3 regions of the Buttiauxella sp. BIGb0552 genome follow, and region 2 is predicted to be linked to each of the others. Evidence: predicted binding sites of a transcription regulator. Region 2 holds the regulator's gene; each other region holds the start of a gene.

Region 1 (6,082 bases), on a different contig from region 2:
AGCAGACGGGAATGACGGTTAACCATTATTTGCGCCAGTTGCAGATTTGCCATGCTCAATATCTTCTTCGCCATACAGATTATTTAGTGAGTGAAGTGGCAACCCGTTGTGGATTTGAAGACAGTAACTATTTTTCTGCGGTGTTTACGCGGGAAATGGAGATGACCCCCAGCCAGTGGCGACAACGCCATCTCGCAGACTGAAGGCACTGCACTCGGGCTTGCCGAGTGCAGTCGTGTTGTTACATCACTCCCAATATACGAGGTAAGAACAACGTAATTTCAGGTATATAGGTAATGATAAACAGCACACCAATGATGGCAATATAGAATGGAATCAGCGGTTTTATCACTTCTTCTACTTTAACCTTACCCACACTGGCCCCAACATAAAGCCCGCTTCCTACTGGAGGTGTGATGGTGCCTATCGCAAGGTTGTAGATCATCAAGATCCCGAAATGCACCGGATCTACCCCCAACTTCACCATAATTGGCAGCAGTATAGGGGTGAAAATCAGGATGGCAGGACCGATATCCATAAACGCGCCGATAACCAGCAAAAATATTGTCACGACAAGCAAGATGACTAACTTGTTATCAGAGATACCCAAAATCAGGTCGCTTAGTGCCGCCGGGATATTAGTTATCGACATTGAGAATGACATTGCCGAAGATGTTGCCAGCAGGAACATGATGACTCCTGTCATCACCACGGTCTGGATCAGGATGTCCGGTAAATCTTTAATCTTGATGGTTCTGTAAAGCACCATCGTGAGTATCAAGGTATAGACCACGGCAATCGCTGAGGCTTCAATAGCGGTGAAAATACCTTTCACAATTCCGCCGACAATGATCACAATCAGCAACAGGCTCGGCACCGCTTCCATGGTGACTTTCATCGCCATGCCTTTTTGCAGAGCAAAAAACACACGGTAGTTATTACGTTTGGCCACAACCAATGTAACCAACATACAGCCCACGCCCCACATAACTCCCGCCACCAGGCCACCGGCAAATAGTGCAGCAATGGACGTTCCACCACTCGCCAGTGCATATAAAATGAATGCGGTAGTCGGCGGAATCAGCATCCCTGTTGGCGCTGAGGCGATATTTACCGCCGCGGCAAAGCTACGGCTATAACCCTCTTTTGCGCTCATTGGCACCATAACGCCACCAATTGAGGTCGATGCAGCAATGGCTGAACCGGAAATGGCACCAAACATCATGTTGCCGATAATATTGGTATAAGAAAGTGAACCAGGCAGTTTTCCGGTAAACAGTTTGGCGAAGTTAACAAGCCGGGTCGCGACTCCTCCGCTATTCATTATCACCCCAGATAATACGAAGAATGGCACTGCTAATAAGGCAAAGCTGTCCAGGCTGGAAAACATTTTCTGTGCAGTAGCAAACATTGAAATATCAAAAGGTAAAGCCAGCATCATTGTTCCGCATGACGCAATAACGATGCAGATACCAATAGGAGCGCCCATGGCGAGGAGCACTACAAAAACACTTACCAGCGTGAAAGATGCAAGGATTGGATCAATCATGTTGATTCTCCATGGTAGTGCTGGAATCCATCTCTGTATTCATTGCTTTGCACAAATCCAGAATGTTCATCAGGCTGTAAGCAATAATCAGAATGCCCGCGACTGGCAGAGCGTAATAGATTTTCCCCATGGGAATACCTAGCGCCGGTGAGATTTGTAGCATCGATATTGAGGATATTTTCAGGCCACCGATAATCAGTACCCAAATGGAGAAGGCCGCGAAGGTCAACTGCAGCACAATCATCCACCAGCGGCGAACGGCTGGGGACACTTTGTCGACTAATATTGTCAGGCTAATATGCTGATTCTTCCCGGCAACGTAGGCCATTCCCAGCATTGAAAGCCATACCAGTGAAAAGCGTAAAAGTTCTTCTGAGGTGGTGCTTGGCACGCCAACAATATAACGGCTAATCACCTGCCAACAGGCAATACACACCATCGTTGCCAGCAACAGACAACAAATACTGCCAAGGATTTGATCGAGTATCTTTCTTAACGTATCCATAATCCGAACCTGTAAAATTAGTGTTTTGCTGATTGAATATTTTGATACAGCGAATAGAGAGCAGGCTTATCTTTCAGCCCCTCATAAATTGGCTGTACAGCGTCCTGGAAGGGTTTTTTGTCGATTTCAAAGAACTCCACCTTGAAGTCTTTCATCGCTTGTTGTCGGGTTTTTTCGATTTCCTTATCCCAGGCTGCTTTCTCAAACTCAATCGATGCTTTTACTGCTGCTTTAACAATTTTTTGCTGTTCAGGTGTCAGCTTTTCCAGGGTTAAAGAGCTCATTAACAGAATGTCGGGGATGCGGGTGTGCATATCGTAGGTGTAGTAGCGGGCAACTTCGCCGTGACGGGCGATAGTCAGAGCAAATTCGTTGTTCTCGGCTCCATCCAGAATGCCCTGTTGAAGAGAGGTATAAACTTCAGCCTGACTCATCGCGATAGGTGATGCACCCAGCAGCTTAAGCGTGCGAATAGCAGTGTCACTTTGCATGACGCGGATTTTTTTGCCGCGAAGATCTTCTATCTTACGGATGGGCCCCTTGCTCATATAAAAGTTGCGGGCGCCTGAGTCATACCAGCCGATGCCGAAAAAACCCTGTGCGACAGTAGACTGATAAACTGGCTCCATCACATCAGCGTTATCCATTACTTTGTAATATTCTTCAATATCAGCAAACAGATACGGCAGGGAAAACACGCCATACATAGGGGAGAAGCTTTCCATCAAACCGGATGAAACTTTGGTGATATCGACAACCCCAACCTGTGTCAATTCTACCAGTTCTCGTTCACCTCCAAGCTGAGCGTCGGGAAAGTAAATAACCTTCACTTCACCAGCGGTTTTCTCTTCGATTTGTTTTCCCAAAAAATGAAGCGCGTCTTTAACTGGCTGGCTGTTTTCAGCATAGGCAAGGCGTAGGACGGTTTCAGCGTTAGACCTAAAAGCCAGAGTAGCTAAACAGCATAAAAGTAGAGTATTCACTGTCCGTGATATGTTCATAACTCCCTCGTGATGATTATGGTTTTTCCTGGAGCGAAAATACGAGGATAAGCCGAGCAACACCTTGTGGATTTTGCCAGAACGAGGAGAAAGGTGGCGCTGTGAGAAAGATTTTGAAAGCGTGTTTCACATTTCAGGATTTTCAGCATTTTACGCTGAGAGGCAGGCGCATCAACGTTCAAACCATTATTTTATTCAGATAGATAACGAAAAGTTATAACCATGCTAAAAGTACGGCATTGATAATCATTTTCAATATCATTTAATTAACTATAATGAACCAACTGATTACGCGGCGTTAACAGCTTGTTCGCCGTTCGATAATATCCCTTAGACCTTCGAGTTACAGGAAGGCGGCAAGTGAACGAATCCCGATGATCTTAGTAAACTAATGATTCGGATGAGTGAACGCAGCCAACGCATCTGCAGCTTGAAGGGGGACGGGTATAAATGGAGATGATGAATATGAGTTATACACTGCCATCCCTGCCTTACGCATACGACGCCCTGGAACCACATTTCGACAAACAAACGATGGAAATCCATCACAGCAAACACCACCAGGCGTACGTAAACAACGCGAATGCAGCGCTGGAGTCTCTGCCAGAGTTCGCAAGCCTGCCAGTTGAAGAGCTGATCACTAAACTGGATCAACTGCCAGCAGACAAGAAAACCGTTCTGCGTAACAACGCAGGCGGCCACGCTAACCACAGCTTCTTCTGGAAAGGCCTGAAAACTGGCACCACCCTGCAAGGTGACCTGAAGGCGGCCATCGAGCGTGATTTCGGTAGCGTTGATAACTTCAAAGCAGAATTTGAGAAAGCAGCAGCAACTCGCTTCGGCTCTGGCTGGGCGTGGCTGGTACTGAAAGGCGACAAACTGGCTGTGGTTTCTACCGCAAACCAGGACAGCCCACTGATGGGCGAAGCTGTTTCTGGCGTTTCCGGTTTCCCAATCGTGGGCCTGGACGTTTGGGAACACGCTTACTACCTGAAATTCCAAAACCGTCGCCCTGACTACATCAAAGCATTCTGGGATGTAGTGAACTGGGACGAAGCAGCAGCACGTTTTGCCGCTAAAAAATAAGTTGCATTGCAGCTGACGAGAGGCGAGCCTGATGGCTCGCTTTTTTTATGTCTGTTGCAGGGAGGTTCAGATGCACTATTCGCTAAACGTTTATATCGGCAAAATTCGTGAATATCAGGGCAGTAGGCCGAGTGCTATTGCCAAATATCAGGTCGATGGTGAACTTAAACTCACCGAACTGGGCCTTGAAGGCGATCAGCAGGCTGAAAAAGTCATTCATGGCGGGCCGGATCGCGCGTTATGCCACTACCCGCGTGAACATTATCTTCACTGGACGCGTGAATTTCCCGAACAAGCTGAGCTTTTTACCGCTCCGGCCTACGGTGAAAACCTATCGACCGAAGGCCTGACAGAAAAAGATGTCTATATCGGCGATATTTTCCGTTGGGGAGAAGCACTGATTCAGGTCACGCAGCCGCGCTCACCCTGCTTCAAGCTGAATTACCATTTTGGCATTAGCGATATGTCTTCTTTGATGCAGGAAACGGGTTATTGCGGCTGGCTTTATCGGGTCGTAATGGCGGGAAATGTATCGACGGAATCACCACTTGAGCTGGTTTCTCGCGTTAGTGATGTGACGGTCGCAGAAGCGATTGCGACAGCATGGCATATGCCATTTGATGATGAGCAGTATCACCGGTTACTTTCGGCTGCAGGGCTATCCGTGAGCTGGACGCGAACTATGCAGAAACGGCGTCTGCTAGGGAAGATCGAAGATAATTCCCGGAGATTGTTTGGGAAATAAACCCCAGATACGAAAAAACCCGCCGAGGCGGGTTTTTAAATTCTTAGCTTTGCTAACGTTAACCTTACAGGTTAGTTACGTTACCAGCAGCTGGGCCTTTAGCACCACTTTCGATGGTGAAAGACACTTTCTGGCCTTCGTCCAGAGACTTGTAGCCATCAATCTGGATAGCAGAGAAGTGTACGAACACGTCTTTTGAGCCATCGTCAGGAGTGATGAAGCCGAAGCCTTTGTCAGAGTTGAACCATTTTACGAGACCAGTCATTTTGTTAGACATAGATATTACCTTTTAAATTAAATTTGCCTTCCGGCGCAATTGGAATGTTTTACAGATTTTTTAAAGCGATAAAGGAAGGTAGATCACGTCGAAGGGTATCTATGATAACTCTTTGAGGACTGCGCTACTAAACTGCTTAAGGGTCTGTGCTTCAAACCGATGAATGCATTAACTCATATAACAGTAGTGAATAACAAGGTTTATTTTAGCCGTCCGCAGGGCTGGAGCTCAGGCCATCTGCGGTCTGGAAACTCAGAGTAGCGGTAAACTCAGTAAATAACATTGTGGCGATAGAGCGCCGATTCGAAATCTTCCTTCATGCTTGCATAGAGTAAAATGCCGATTTCAGAATGGTTGCTGTCGTCATAAAAACAACGATACTCATTTTCCACATCCAGCCACTCACGAATCCTGACACCTTTGTCCGCGAGAGTACCGTTTATACGATATCGGGTTGGGTCCTCTGAAATAGCCGCAACCGAACGTAATAACAGCGATTCAATGAATGTTCCAGCAGCCTCAACACCGATAAATTGTGACTTAAAGAATTCAATATCCTGCAGGCTTTTCACCGCAGTTTCGGTAAGTACAATGTGGTGTTCCTTCACTTTATACTCCCTGTTTATTTCCTTGCAGTACGGAGTCGTTGGAGGGCAGCTTCAGGCGAAACCGTTTTCCCTTCTGTCACTTCGTGCTTGGCCTTCATCACCAGTTTTAATAGCGCGTTGCTCTGGCGTTCGCGTAAACGCTCAGCCTCTTCCAACTGGCGCTCAGCGGCTGTCTGAACAAAGAGTTCCGCGACACCGTTTTTCGTGACGTAAACGCCGCCCTCAAAAAGCTCAGGGTTGCTTAACCCTTCTCGGGCAGTCTTTTGGGACATTGTATTTGGCATGAGAACTCCTCATAACGGACAGTTAAT
Region 2 (6,082 bases):
CGCCGCTGACATGTTCGGTCTGGATATTGCGGCCTTTACTGCTATCGAAATGGCAGAAAATGGTAACAGCGGTCACCCGAACGAAATCGCATTCTCCTCTGTAAACAAAGCTTACGACGAAGATTACTCAGGTGATAAGAGCGGTATTAGCCTCTATAAAGCCGCAGCTAAATTCAAATACGGCCCGGTTTGGGCACGTGGCGGTTACATTCAGCCAACCGGGCAAACCTTGCTCGCACCACACTGGAGCTTCATGCCTGGTACTTACCAGGGCGCTGAAGCCGGTGCAAACTTTGATTACGGCGATTCTGGTGCGCTGAGCTTCTCCTACATGTGGACCAACGAGTACAAAGCTCCATGGCACCTGGAAATGGACAAGTTCTATCAGAACGACAAAAAAACCAAAGTTGAATATTTACACTCTCTTGGCGCGAAGTATGACTTCAAAAATGATTTCATTCTCGAAGCGGCATTTGGGCAGGCTGAAGGCTACGTTGATCAGTACTTCACCAAAGCAAGCTATAAGTTTGATATCGCGGGCAGCCCGTTAACAACCAGCTACCAGTTCTACGGTACGCGTGACAAAGTTTCAGATGGCAGCGTTAACGATCTGTACGACGGCACTGCATGGTTGCAGGCATTGACTCTCGGATACAGAGTTGGCCAGGTTGATTTGCGTCTTGAAGGAACTATTGTTAAGGCCGATGGCCAGCAAGGTTACTTCCTGCAGCGTATGACCCCAACTTATGCATCTTCAAACGGTCGTCTTGATGTGTGGTGGGATAACCGCTCTGACTTCAATGCCAACGGTGAAAAAGCAGTATTTGCAGGCGCGATGTATGACCTGAGCAATTGGAACCTGGCAGGTTGGGCAGTGGGTGCTTCTTATGTGTACGCATGGGATGCTAAACCAAGCTCTAAACCAACCACTGACGGTTACTACGATGCTGATAATCGCCTGAAAGAATCTGCGTACAGCCTTGATGCGTTGTACACCGTTCAGGATGGTCGTGCGAAAGGCACGCTGTTCAAACTGCACTTCACTCAGTACGACAACCATTCAGACATCCCAAGCTGGGGCGGTGGTTACGGCAACATCTTCCAGGATGAGCGCGACGTGAAATTCATCGTCATCGCACCGTTCACCATCTTCTGATTCGAATCCGGGCGTGAAAACGCCCGGTTTTCTTAAGGATATCAAACATGAAAAAAATCGTTCTGACTGTGGTGATGGCGTTAGGTTTAAGTGCGTGTGCGCAGCAACAACCTAAAACGGCTCCGGAAGACACAAAACTAAAACAAGCGTATAGCGCCTGTATTAACACCGCAGAAGGCAATCCGGATAAAATTCAGGCCTGCCAAAGCGTATTGAATGTGTTGGCTCAGGATAAGGAACACCAGGAGTTTGCGAAGAAAGAAACGGTTCGTACCCTGGATTACCAGAACTGCATTCAGGCAACACGTACCGGTAATGACCAGGCCGTGAAAGCAAAATGCGATAAAATCTGGCAAGAGATCCGCGCCAACAATAAGTAATCGCTGTATTCAGGCAATAAAAAAACCGATGAGCTTCCTCACCGGTTTTTTTATTGCCTGACACCCAACTCTGGGTGCCGGAGGTGCAGATTACTTTTCGCTGATTTCGTGTGCGTTTTCGTCGGTACGGCAATCACCTTCAGCACAATGACCATAAAGGTACAGGCTGTGGTTAGTCAGACGAATACCATGACGTGATGCGATTTCACGCTGACGGGCTTCGATTGAATCATCGCTGAATTCAATTACTTTGCCGCAGTCCAGGCAAATCAGGTGGTCATGGTGATGCTGCTGTGTCAGTTCGAATACGGATTTGCCGCCTTCGAAGTTATGGCGCGTCACAATGCCTGCATCATCAAACTGGTTTAGTACACGATAAACGGTGGCGAGACCAATCTCTTCGCCCATATCAATCAGACGTTTATATAAGTCTTCCGCACTGACGTGGTGGTTCACCGGCCCCTGCAGCACTTCAAGGATTTTTAATCGAGGAAGCGTGACTTTCAGGCCGGCCTTCTTTAATGCGGTATTATTGTCAGTCATGCGGAAATTGTCCTGTTGCTTAACGATTCGCTCGGAGTCAGGGTGAGCGTTAAGATGAATGCGTCTCATTATAGAACTGCCCCTTCTAAATGGGAACCGCAAGTATTATGCATAACCAAGTTAAAAAATTGCGGTTGAGTCGCGATTTGATGGCCTTGATAGCTATTTGTCAGGAGTTCATTGTACAGGGACAAGCTGAAAAGTTAAAAATTTGTAGCAATTATTTTAATCGGAAATAACTATCAATGTGGCGAAACCCAATAGTCTCGCCGCATTGATGCCCATCGCCCTTGAATATGCAGGTTTATTGCCAGCCTGCATCTTAAAGTAGCCTGGGTTTAGAATCAGGCGTTGATGATATCAGCCAGGTTGAGCTCATCAGAAACTTGTTTAACCCATTTCTGAACGCGTTCAGCAGTCAGTTCTGGTTGACGGTCTTCGTCAATCGCCAGGCCAACAAAGTGGTCATCGTCTGCAAGACCTTTAGATGCTTCGAAATGGTAACCCGCAGTCGGCCAGTGACCGACGATAGCTGCACCGCGCGGCTCAATGATGTCGCGGATAGTGCCTAATGCGTCACAGAAGTATTCTGCGTAGTCTTCCTGGTCACCGCAACCAAACAACGCTACCAGTTTGCCATTGAAATCAACTTCTTCCAGAGTTGGGAAGAAATCGTCCCAATCACACTGGGCTTCGCCGTAGTACCAGGTTGGAATGCCGAGAAGCAGAATGTCGAAGCCTTCCAGGTCTTCTTTGCTGCTCTTAGCAATGTCATGCACCTCAGCAACATCTTTACCGAGCTGTTTTTGAATCATTTTCGCGATATTTTCGGTGTTACCAGTGTCGCTGCCGAAAAAAATGCCTACGATTGCCATGAGTAAAATAACCTCTTGATACTTAATGGTATGGTGGCTGCTATTTGGCCACAGATAGGGCAATCATAGCAGAACACTTCGTGGTGCGGAAACTGCTATCGCCCCGGTGTGCACAGACTGCAAAATCGCATACCAGGACATAGCACTAAAACTAACTGAGATGTTGCTTCAGTTGTTCGAGAAGTATCTCTTCAATCAATTCACTACGACTGATATTGCGCGCTTCAGCCAGCTGATTGAGAGCATCTACCGCATCGTTATTGAGCTTTAGCTCCACTCGCTTCAGGCCGCGTACTTTATCGCGCTTGAGTTGGTTGCGTTTGTTGATACGCAATTGCTCATCACGCGTTAGCGGATTGGTTTTTGGTCGCCCCGGGCGACGCTCGTCCGCGAACAGATCTAATGTAGTACGGTCCGTTTGTTCTTTTGCCATGATTAGACTACTGACAGGGAATTCAGGTGGCACGGAGCGGGGTGCTCTGGCGCAATTTAGCGCGCAATCATACATCAGCATGGCTTGCGCGCCAACGCGTTAGCCACATCTTGCGGCCAGTCGGTTTGTTTTTAATCAGTTTGCCGCTGTTGTGTCGATAAAACGATGGATTGCGCGCAAAACAGCATCAGGTTTTTCTGCGTGAACCCAGTGTCCGGCACCTGCAACCACATGAGCACGCGCCTGAGGGAACTGTGAAAGCAACTGGCTACGATGCGATTCATTAACATAAGGAGATGCGCCGCCGCGAATAAATAGCGAGGGTTCATTCCATGCAGGAATGTTTTCCCAGCCGACAATATTCTCATATTGCTCCCATAGCACCGGCACGTTGAATTTCCATTCGCCATCGGCAAAGGATTTTAGCAAGAACTGAATAACACCTTCTTCATCAAGATACTCGCGCATCACGGTCGCGGCCTGCTGCCGTGTTTTAACGCAAGCGGCGCTGACGGCATTTATTGCAGTGAAAATTTCATCGTGGCGGCGCACCTGATAATCCACCGGTGCAATATCAATCAGTACTAATTTGTCGATACGCTCTGGGGCAATCGCCGTCAAAGCCATCGCCACTTTGCCACCCATTGAATGGCCAATAATAATGGCTTTCTCAAAGTCATATTCATCGAGCGTTTCGACGACATCCTGCGCCATAGCAGGGTAGTTCATCTCAGAGCTTTGTGGTGATAAACCGTGGTTGCGCAGATCGATTTGCAGCAACGTATGATCCTGCCCAAGGTCACGGGCCAGCACGCCCAGGTTATCAAGGCTACCAAAAAGACCGTGAATAAGAACGATGGGGGAATTACTAGTCGATTGTTGCGCAGTTTGCAGGCGAGCATTCAATTTCATGGCAAAGTTCTTTTTTTTTACTTCGTGTGGTTAGGGTATCATAACGGCATCCTGCCGCACTGCCGCAAATTTCCAGTTTAGTCTGACTTTGTGGTGTGACAAAAGCTTGGCGCTACCCGAGGTTGGGATTTGTCCTTATAATCCCAATTACTTGCATTCAGAAAAGATATCGCACTGGATTAAGATGAAAACAATTGAAGTTGATGACGAGCTCTATCGCTATATTGCCAGCCACACGCAGCACATTGGTGAAAGCGCGTCCGATATTTTACGGCGCATGTTGAAATTTACCGCCGGCCAAACCCCAGCTACACCTGCAATTACCGGCCAGACAGGCGCAACTGCTGCACCTGCTCCGGAAGCCAAACCCGTAAATAAAGCACGCGATCGCGTTCGTGCGGTTCGTGAATTATTGCTGTCCGATGAATATGCGGAGCAAAAGAAAGCGGTTAACCGTTTCATGATGGTGCTTTCAACTCTGTATACACTTGATGCTCAAGCTTTTGGTGAAGCGACTGAATCGCTGCATGGTCGTACACGTGTCTATTTTGCAGGTAATGAACAGACGTTGCTGCAAAATGGAAACCAGACCAAACCTAAGCATGTTCCAGGAACGCCATACTGGGTTATTACTAACACCAATACTGGCCGTAAATGCAGCATGGTCGAACACATCATGCAATCAATGCAGTTCCCGGCGGAATTGATTGAAAAGGTTTGCGGCACAATTTAACACCTCGTGTCAGAAGGAAAGGCCAATGGCTAACCACCCTCGTGCAGGACAACCGGCACAACAGAGCGATTTGATTAACGTAGCCCAACTGACGGCTCAGTATTATGTACTGAAGCCCGAAGTGGGGAATAGCGAACATGCGGTGACGTTCGGAACATCCGGTCACCGTGGTAGTGCGGCACGTCAAAACTTTAACGAGCCTCACATTCTCGCAATTGCTCAGGCGATTGCAGAAGATCGTGCAAAAAATGGCATTACCGGGCCGTGCTATGTGGGTAAAGATACTCACGCGCTGTCTGAACCTGCGTTTATCTCCGTACTTGAAGTGCTGGCTGCGAACGGTGTGGAGGTTATTGTGCAGCAGGCGAACGGCTACACGCCAACGCCAGCTATCTCTCACGCCATTCTGACGCATAACAAAAAGGGTGGCGCACAGGCTGATGGCATCGTTATTACGCCTTCGCACAACCCACCGGATGACGGCGGTATCAAATACAATCCACCTAACGGTGGCCCGGCTGATACCAACGTCACCAAAGTCGTAGAAGATCGCGCTAATGCATTGCTGGCCACAGATCTGAAAGACGTGAAACGTATCTCTCTTGATCAGGCGTGGAAAAGTGGTCACGTCCAAGAGCAAGATCTGGTGCAGCCGTTTATCGAAGGGCTGGTGGATATCGTTGATATGGCCGCCATCCAGAAAGCGGGCCTGAAACTGGGTGTTGATCCACTCGGTGGTTCCGGTATCGAATACTGGCAGCGTATCGCGAAGCACTACAACCTGGATCTGACGATTGTTAACGATCACGTTGATCAAACCTTCCGCTTTATGCACCTCGACAAAGATGGTGCGATCCGTATGGATTGCTCGTCCGAATGTGCGATGGGAGGCCTGTTAGCGCTGCGCGACAAATTCGACCTGGCTTTCGCCAATGACCCGGATTACGACCGCCACGGTATCGTCACGCCAGCTGGCCTGATGAACCCGAACCATTACCTGGCTGTTGCGATTAACTACCTGTTCCAGCATCGCCCACAGTGGGGCAAAGA
Region 3 (6,082 bases), on a different contig from region 2:
GCTCAATCGGGTAGCCTTCGCCTTTACGGCCAGTAAATGCTTTTTCAAACATGTAACGAACGTTGAGCTCAGCGCCCCAGCCGAAGCCTTTAGCGAATGCCAGTGACAACGCATTACCGTTGTTGATTTGTGAGAACAGGAATGCATCAGCAGGGTCCAGGCAGTAGCCACAAACCACACCTGGGTGGATGTTCAGAGACATCATTGCGCCCTGACCTGTGCCGCAACCGGTCACAACGAAATCTACAGCTTTAGAGTTCAACAGGATACTGGCCATAATACCGAGGTGGATGTAGGTCAGGTGGTGATCCTGCTCATCGCTCATACCTACGTTGTAAACCGGGTACTCTTTCTCAGCAGCAACCGCTTGCAACTCATTAAGAATGATTGCATTTTTGCCAGCCTGACTGTTTTCCATCATCAGTGCTATTTTCATTTCCGTCTCCTGATTGGGTCACGGGATTTTCCGTGGTGAATAGCTTTGGTATGCACTAACGATACTAGCTCACAAACACACTTTCAAATTTAATGAAATTTTGTTTTAAAAAATTAAGGTGCGCTCACACTTCTGTGTTCAACTGAGAGTATTCCCACATTTTCAGCCGGGTTTAGCGATGCGAAACATCGACACAATATCGTTAAGCTGGTGCGCTTGTTTTTCCAGTTCCACTGACGAAAGTGCAGATTGATGAACCAGATTGACGTTTTGCTGCGTGACCGCATCCATCTGTCTTACTGCAACCCCTACCTGCCCAATACCCTGGCTCTGCTCACCCGACGCATTGGCAATATCGCCCATAATATTGTTCACTTGAGTGACCGCATTCAGAATCTCCCCCATCGCTTCACCCGCTTTCTTCACCTGTTCAGAACCAGTATGAATGTTATCAACGGACTCTTTGAGCAAGGTTTCTATCTCTTTCGCCGCCACTGCACTACGTTGAGCGAGATTACGTACCTCACTTGCTACTACTGCAAAACCTCGCCCTTGCTCACCGGCCCGAGCGGCTTCAACTGCAGCATTCAACGCCAGAATATTGGTCTGGAAGGAGATGCTGTTAATCACGGTGGTGATATCGACAATTTTATGAGAGCTGCTGGTTATCGTCTCCATCGTGGTCATCACTTTTTTTACCGACTCCCCGCCGTTTACTGCCGTCTTAGTCGCATTTTTTGCAAGTACGCTCGCGTGGCTGGCATTTTCAGCATTCAGCGTAACCGTGCTACTCAATTGCTCCATGCTGGCAGTCGTTTCTTCTAACGCTGCGGCGAGTTGCTCAGAACGAGAAGACAATTCGTTGTTCACCTCAGCCACTTCCGTGGCATTTCCGCGAATGGTGTGAGCGCTGGAACGAATGTTGGAAACGGCTTTTTCCCAATTCGACTGCATTTTTTGGATCGGTGAAACCATCAAACCAATGCAGTTACTGCCTAAATCAGGTAATTGGGTTTCGAGTTCACCACGCGCAAGAATATGCATATGTGCGCGAATGTTCTCGACCGGCTTCACCAGGCAGAAATAAAGATAGCGCTCGGTTACCAACGTAATGGCAATGCTTGCTAACACCGAAGCCCCGAGCAAGAAACGAACGATACCGATCCACATTTCTTGTTGCGCATTCAGTACCAGGTTTTGTTGCAAATCATGTAAAAACCACAGCGCCAGCCCGGAAACACCGAGCCACGCCACTGACGAGAAGATCAGTATCAGCACCACCATGACGCGGATTTTGATATTACGAATAAACTTCATGTTTTGTATTTTCCTGGTGAAATAATAAAAAGTCTTTCCTGCACCAGCTGTAGTCACCTCAGCTCCGTTTATTCGGTTTTTGTATACCAATACTGAGAGTAGACCGTGCATTACCAGTATTGTCGGCACGATTCAGCCAAACTTGATGGCAGTTGTGATCAAAATTTAATCACCCCACAAATATTGGTGATGCCCATTCTCACCATTATTAAGCCCCAAAATTTATGTTAGGAAAATCCATTTACTTCGCCCTAATTGAAATTAAACAGCTTTATGCTGTTGGTCATTTTTCATTTTTGTGCGTGCTAAAATCATTAAAAAGTCATTCGAGCATCAGAATAATGAAAACTGTTTATTTAATTTTAACCACGGCGTTATTAGCTGGATGTACGGTGAATAAAACGCCTGTGCCCGTAAAAAGTAGTGAAGTGGTGGGTGTGGTTCGTCTGGGATTTGACCTTGCGCCATTACAAACGGCGAAAGTGGATACTTATGTTGCGCAATCAGCAGCCAGCCACCAATGCCAGCAGTGGGGTTATATCGCCGCATATCCTTACGGAGAGCCAATCAAAACCTGTAGCGTGACCAGTGGCTCTGTGTGCCTGAGCCAAAAAGTAACGCTTGAGTACCAGTGTCGCGGAGTGGGAATGGAGCGGTATCTGAAAGATGAGAGTGTTGTTCAATAATAGAACAATCACCTTAACGTCATTAAAATTAGGGTTAGCTAAGATTTATCTTCTGACCCATAAATAAACAGTAATAATTCTTATTTTCAGAACGAATTAATTATAAAAAAGAAATAATATTAACAACCATTCTCATTACAATAATATAATTAACAATTCCTTTGCATTATAGAAATAATAAAATTAAAGTAGCGACATTGTTAAATATACATTCTTGTGGAGCGCACCATGCTAAAAGCTGAAATGATCGAAAAACTTAACGAACAAATGAATCTTGAGCTTTATTCCTCCCTGCTTTATCAACAAATGAGTGCCTGGTGCAGCTACCATAGCTTTGAAGGGGCTGCTGCTTTCTTGCGTCGCCATGCTCAGGAAGAGATGGAGCATATGCAGCGTCTGTTTGCTTACCTGACTGACACTGGAAGTTTGCCACGCATTAATGCAGTCCCGGCACCAGACAATGACTACTCATCTTTAGATAACCTGTTCAACGCTACTTACGAACATGAGCAATTAATTACTCGCAAGATTAATGAATTGGCTCATGCTGCGATGACATCTCAGGACTATCCAACTTTCAACTTCCTGCAATGGTATGTTTCTGAACAGCATGAAGAAGAGAAGTTGTTCAAGTCCGTACTGGATAAATTAAGCCTGGTTGGAAAAAGCGGCGAAGGTCTCTATTTCGTAGATAAAGAGCTTTCTACCCTCGATACTCAAGCTTAATAAAATATTTCCGGCAAGTATATTTTGTACTTGCCGGTTCTCCTTAACTAAAACTCCCCCTCTCCCTTCAGTAATCCCTGATAATCACTTTTCTGCTAAAAACCTTACTCTGTGGCGGATATCTGTTAAGCGTCTATACTCCAATTCAGCACCTTCTCATGTCAGTTTTCTATGGCTACTTGCTGGTGCAATGAGCTGCTCCACACATCGATTGTTAAGCATTATTTATAATAATAAGCGTCATGTTTTTCCTGTTACTTGCAATAACTAATATGGACAATATGATAAAATGTTAAGTAAAAACAATAAATTAATTAGAAAATTATTTTTCCATGAATCATGGGATATCATGATCATCAAAAATAGCTCCCATTCTTTTCCTGAAAATACTCTGGATATTTTAAATAATTCACAAGCAAAATTACTTAAGAAAAAATATACCTTCCAGGCAGATCCTTTTATTATAGAGAAAGATAATAAAATCTACCTTTTCTATGAAGCACTTAGCTTTCTAAATTCTAAAGGCATTCTCAGATGTCGGGTTCTTGACGAAAATCTTAATGAGATTCAAGATATCAAACTAGAAGGGTTTGATGATTTAAAGTGCCATTTATCCTTCCCTTATCTTTTTTATCTAAACGATAATCTGTTTATGATTCCGGAGTCTTCAGAGCGAAAAGAAGTGATACTCTTCCAATCCACTGAGTTTCCCACTCGCTGGAAAAAGGTGAAGGTGCTAATTTCTGACGCTGAATTTACCGATAATATATTCTTCACCTTAGAGAATACCTGTTACCTCATTTCTACCACACTTAACAATGAGATGGTTATTCACACTGCAGATCAAATACTCGGTGAGTGGAAAAAAATAAACCCGTCTTTAAAACTGTGCAACCACCATCACCGAGGGGCCGGTGCTTCTTATTTTATCAATGATAAGAAATATATCCTCACTCAAGAATGCACATCTGACTCTTACGGAAAATCCATTTTTATCAAAGAATTAATCACCATCAATCCACTGATTTTTGAGGAGAAACTGGCGGCACATGTCACACCTGAAATCAACCAAAGCGCAGGTATTCACACGTTAAATTTTTCGAACAACCATCTTGTTTATGACACCAAAAATTGGGTATTCAGCCTTTTATCTCCTTTAAAAAAGGTTTTATTTAAGGCTTGGGTTAAATACCGTAAAAAATCGTTTGCCTGAATACACATAAGAAAAACCCGTCGACCGGTGCTACGTTTTCAATCGTTGACAGTAAATTAAGCACCTAATACCACACTAGTTTTGTAATATTTATCTGGAGATATTATGGCAATTCTTGTAACCGGTGGTGCTGGCTATATAGGCTCCCATACTGTATTGGCTTTGCTTGAAAGAGGTGATGACGTCATCGTTATCGATAATCTTTCTAACTCATCTCAAGAATCATTAGTCCGGGTTACAGAGTTAACAGGAAAAAAACCCACTCTCTATGTTGCTAATGTTTTAGATAAGAATATTTTGAGAACTATTTTTTCAAAACATTCGATTACTGATGTGATTCATTTTGCTGGTTTAAAATCTGTTGGTGAATCAATTAAAAAACCACTGGAATATTATGAGAATAATGTTACTGGCACAATAGTGTTACTTAGTGAGATGCTAAATGCCGGTGTAAATAGCCTCATCTTCAGTTCATCGGCAACCGTCTATGGGAATCCCGAAAAAGTGCCGTTGAGCGAAGATTGCCAGACTGGCGGCACCACAAACCCTTATGGCACATCCAAACTTATGGTTGAGCAGATTCTGCGTGATTTCTCCCTCGCACAACCGGAGTTTCGCATTACCTGTTTGCGCTATTTCAATCCGGTTGGCGCTCATCAATCGGGGCGAATTGGCGAAGATCCTAACGGTATTCCAAATAATCTGGTTCCCTATATTTCACAAGTGGCAATCGGCAAACTGAAGTGTCTGTCGGTATATGGCAATGATTACCCTACACCTGATGGCACAGGCGTTCGCGATTATATCCATGTGCTGGACTTAGCAAGTGGTCATCTGGCGGCATTGGATCATCAAAATGAGGGTGCATCTTTTAAAGCGATAAATCTGGGTACTGGCGTGGGTTATTCCGTCATTGATCTCATTGAGGCATTTGAAAAAACATCTCAGACTAAGATTAACTATAAGATTGTGGAACGCAGGGCCGGTGATATTGCGGAATGCTGGTCAGATTCATCTTTAGCAAAACAAACATTGGGATGGCAGGCCACGCGAACGATTGATGAAATGATGCGTGATACCTGGAACTGGCAGAAAAATAATCCGAATGGTTACAGCTCTTAGTATGGCGAGGCCCGCGAATGGACCAAGTATTGCCAACGCATATGCCGCTTGAAGTATGACGGGTATTTACACTCTGAGTCTGTCTTGACAGACTCAGAGCCAATTAATCACTGAACATTTAACTTAGAAATCCGATACCAGCTATCACTACGTTTCCCTTCGTTAGCCAGATTAATTCTCGATTTCCCCGTCCCATCCAGTATTGCCACTTCGATATAATACTGCCCATCAGCCACCGTCCCAGGTATTGGCAGTTGATATGCGATTGGCCGCTTTCCGGGTAACCAGGTGCGAATATCATCACTGGTTTTCCCCTGAGCAATGACTTTGTTCAACTCGTTGACCACACGCCATGTCACGTTGTATTTCAGGTAAATGGGTGCGATACCGTCATTTGCCCACTGACTATTAAGCGTCAGAACACCACCTTTCGCGACAGCAGAATTATGGCTCAATGAGACTAAACGAAAACGATAACCAAGCCTGGTCAGCGCCTGGTCGACAATGCCGCGATACTCTTTTGGCACCGCCCGTGACTTCAAATTAATCGTACTGGCGTGTTGTGCGATGGCCCAGTCAAAT

The links. Region 2 encodes Fur, which represses iron uptake genes when iron is present. Its sites were predicted from a motif close to ATAATAATGAGAACNACTATCAA; they were not measured.
Region 1: the regulator Fur is predicted to act here: its motif matches at 3,295-3,317, upstream of sodA (superoxide dismutase [Mn]).
Region 3: the regulator Fur is predicted to act here: its motif matches at 2,553-2,575, upstream of ftnA (non-heme ferritin).

What each region holds. Positions count from the first base shown of each region.
Region 1 is NZ_SODY01000005.1:129,320-135,401, forward strand. It holds gene rhaR (HTH-type transcriptional activator RhaR) at 1-203, shown strand, start outside; gene EDF88_RS15785 (TRAP transporter large permease) at 242-1,549, opposite strand; gene EDF88_RS15790 (TRAP transporter small permease) at 1,542-2,054, opposite strand; gene EDF88_RS15795 (TRAP transporter substrate-binding protein) at 2,072-3,055, opposite strand; gene sodA (superoxide dismutase [Mn]) at 3,521-4,141, shown strand; gene yiiM (6-hydroxyaminopurine reductase) at 4,212-4,886, shown strand; gene cspA (RNA chaperone/antiterminator CspA) at 4,951-5,163, opposite strand; gene EDF88_RS15815 (hypothetical protein) at 5,433-5,771, opposite strand; gene EDF88_RS15820 (hypothetical protein) at 5,786-6,055, opposite strand.
Region 2 is NZ_SODY01000002.1:511,140-517,221, reverse strand. It holds gene chiP (chitoporin) at 1-1,156, shown strand, start outside; gene chiQ (ChiQ/YbfN family lipoprotein) at 1,204-1,536, shown strand; gene fur (ferric iron uptake transcriptional regulator) at 1,627-2,079, opposite strand; gene fldA (flavodoxin FldA) at 2,424-2,954, opposite strand; gene ybfE (LexA regulated protein) at 3,106-3,387, opposite strand; gene ybfF (esterase) at 3,523-4,299, opposite strand; gene seqA (replication initiation negative regulator SeqA) at 4,484-5,032, shown strand; gene pgm (phosphoglucomutase (alpha-D-glucose-1,6-bisphosphate-dependent)) at 5,058-6,082, shown strand, end outside.
Region 3 is NZ_SODY01000007.1:145,427-151,508, reverse strand. It holds gene EDF88_RS19865 (RpiB/LacA/LacB family sugar-phosphate isomerase) at 1-436, opposite strand, end outside; gene EDF88_RS19860 (methyl-accepting chemotaxis protein) at 599-1,753, opposite strand; gene yecR (YecR family lipoprotein) at 2,146-2,439, shown strand; gene ftnA (non-heme ferritin) at 2,668-3,165, shown strand; gene EDF88_RS19845 (hypothetical protein) at 3,455-4,378, shown strand; gene galE (UDP-glucose 4-epimerase GalE) at 4,484-5,500, shown strand; gene EDF88_RS19835 (DUF4832 domain-containing protein) at 5,608-6,082, opposite strand, start outside.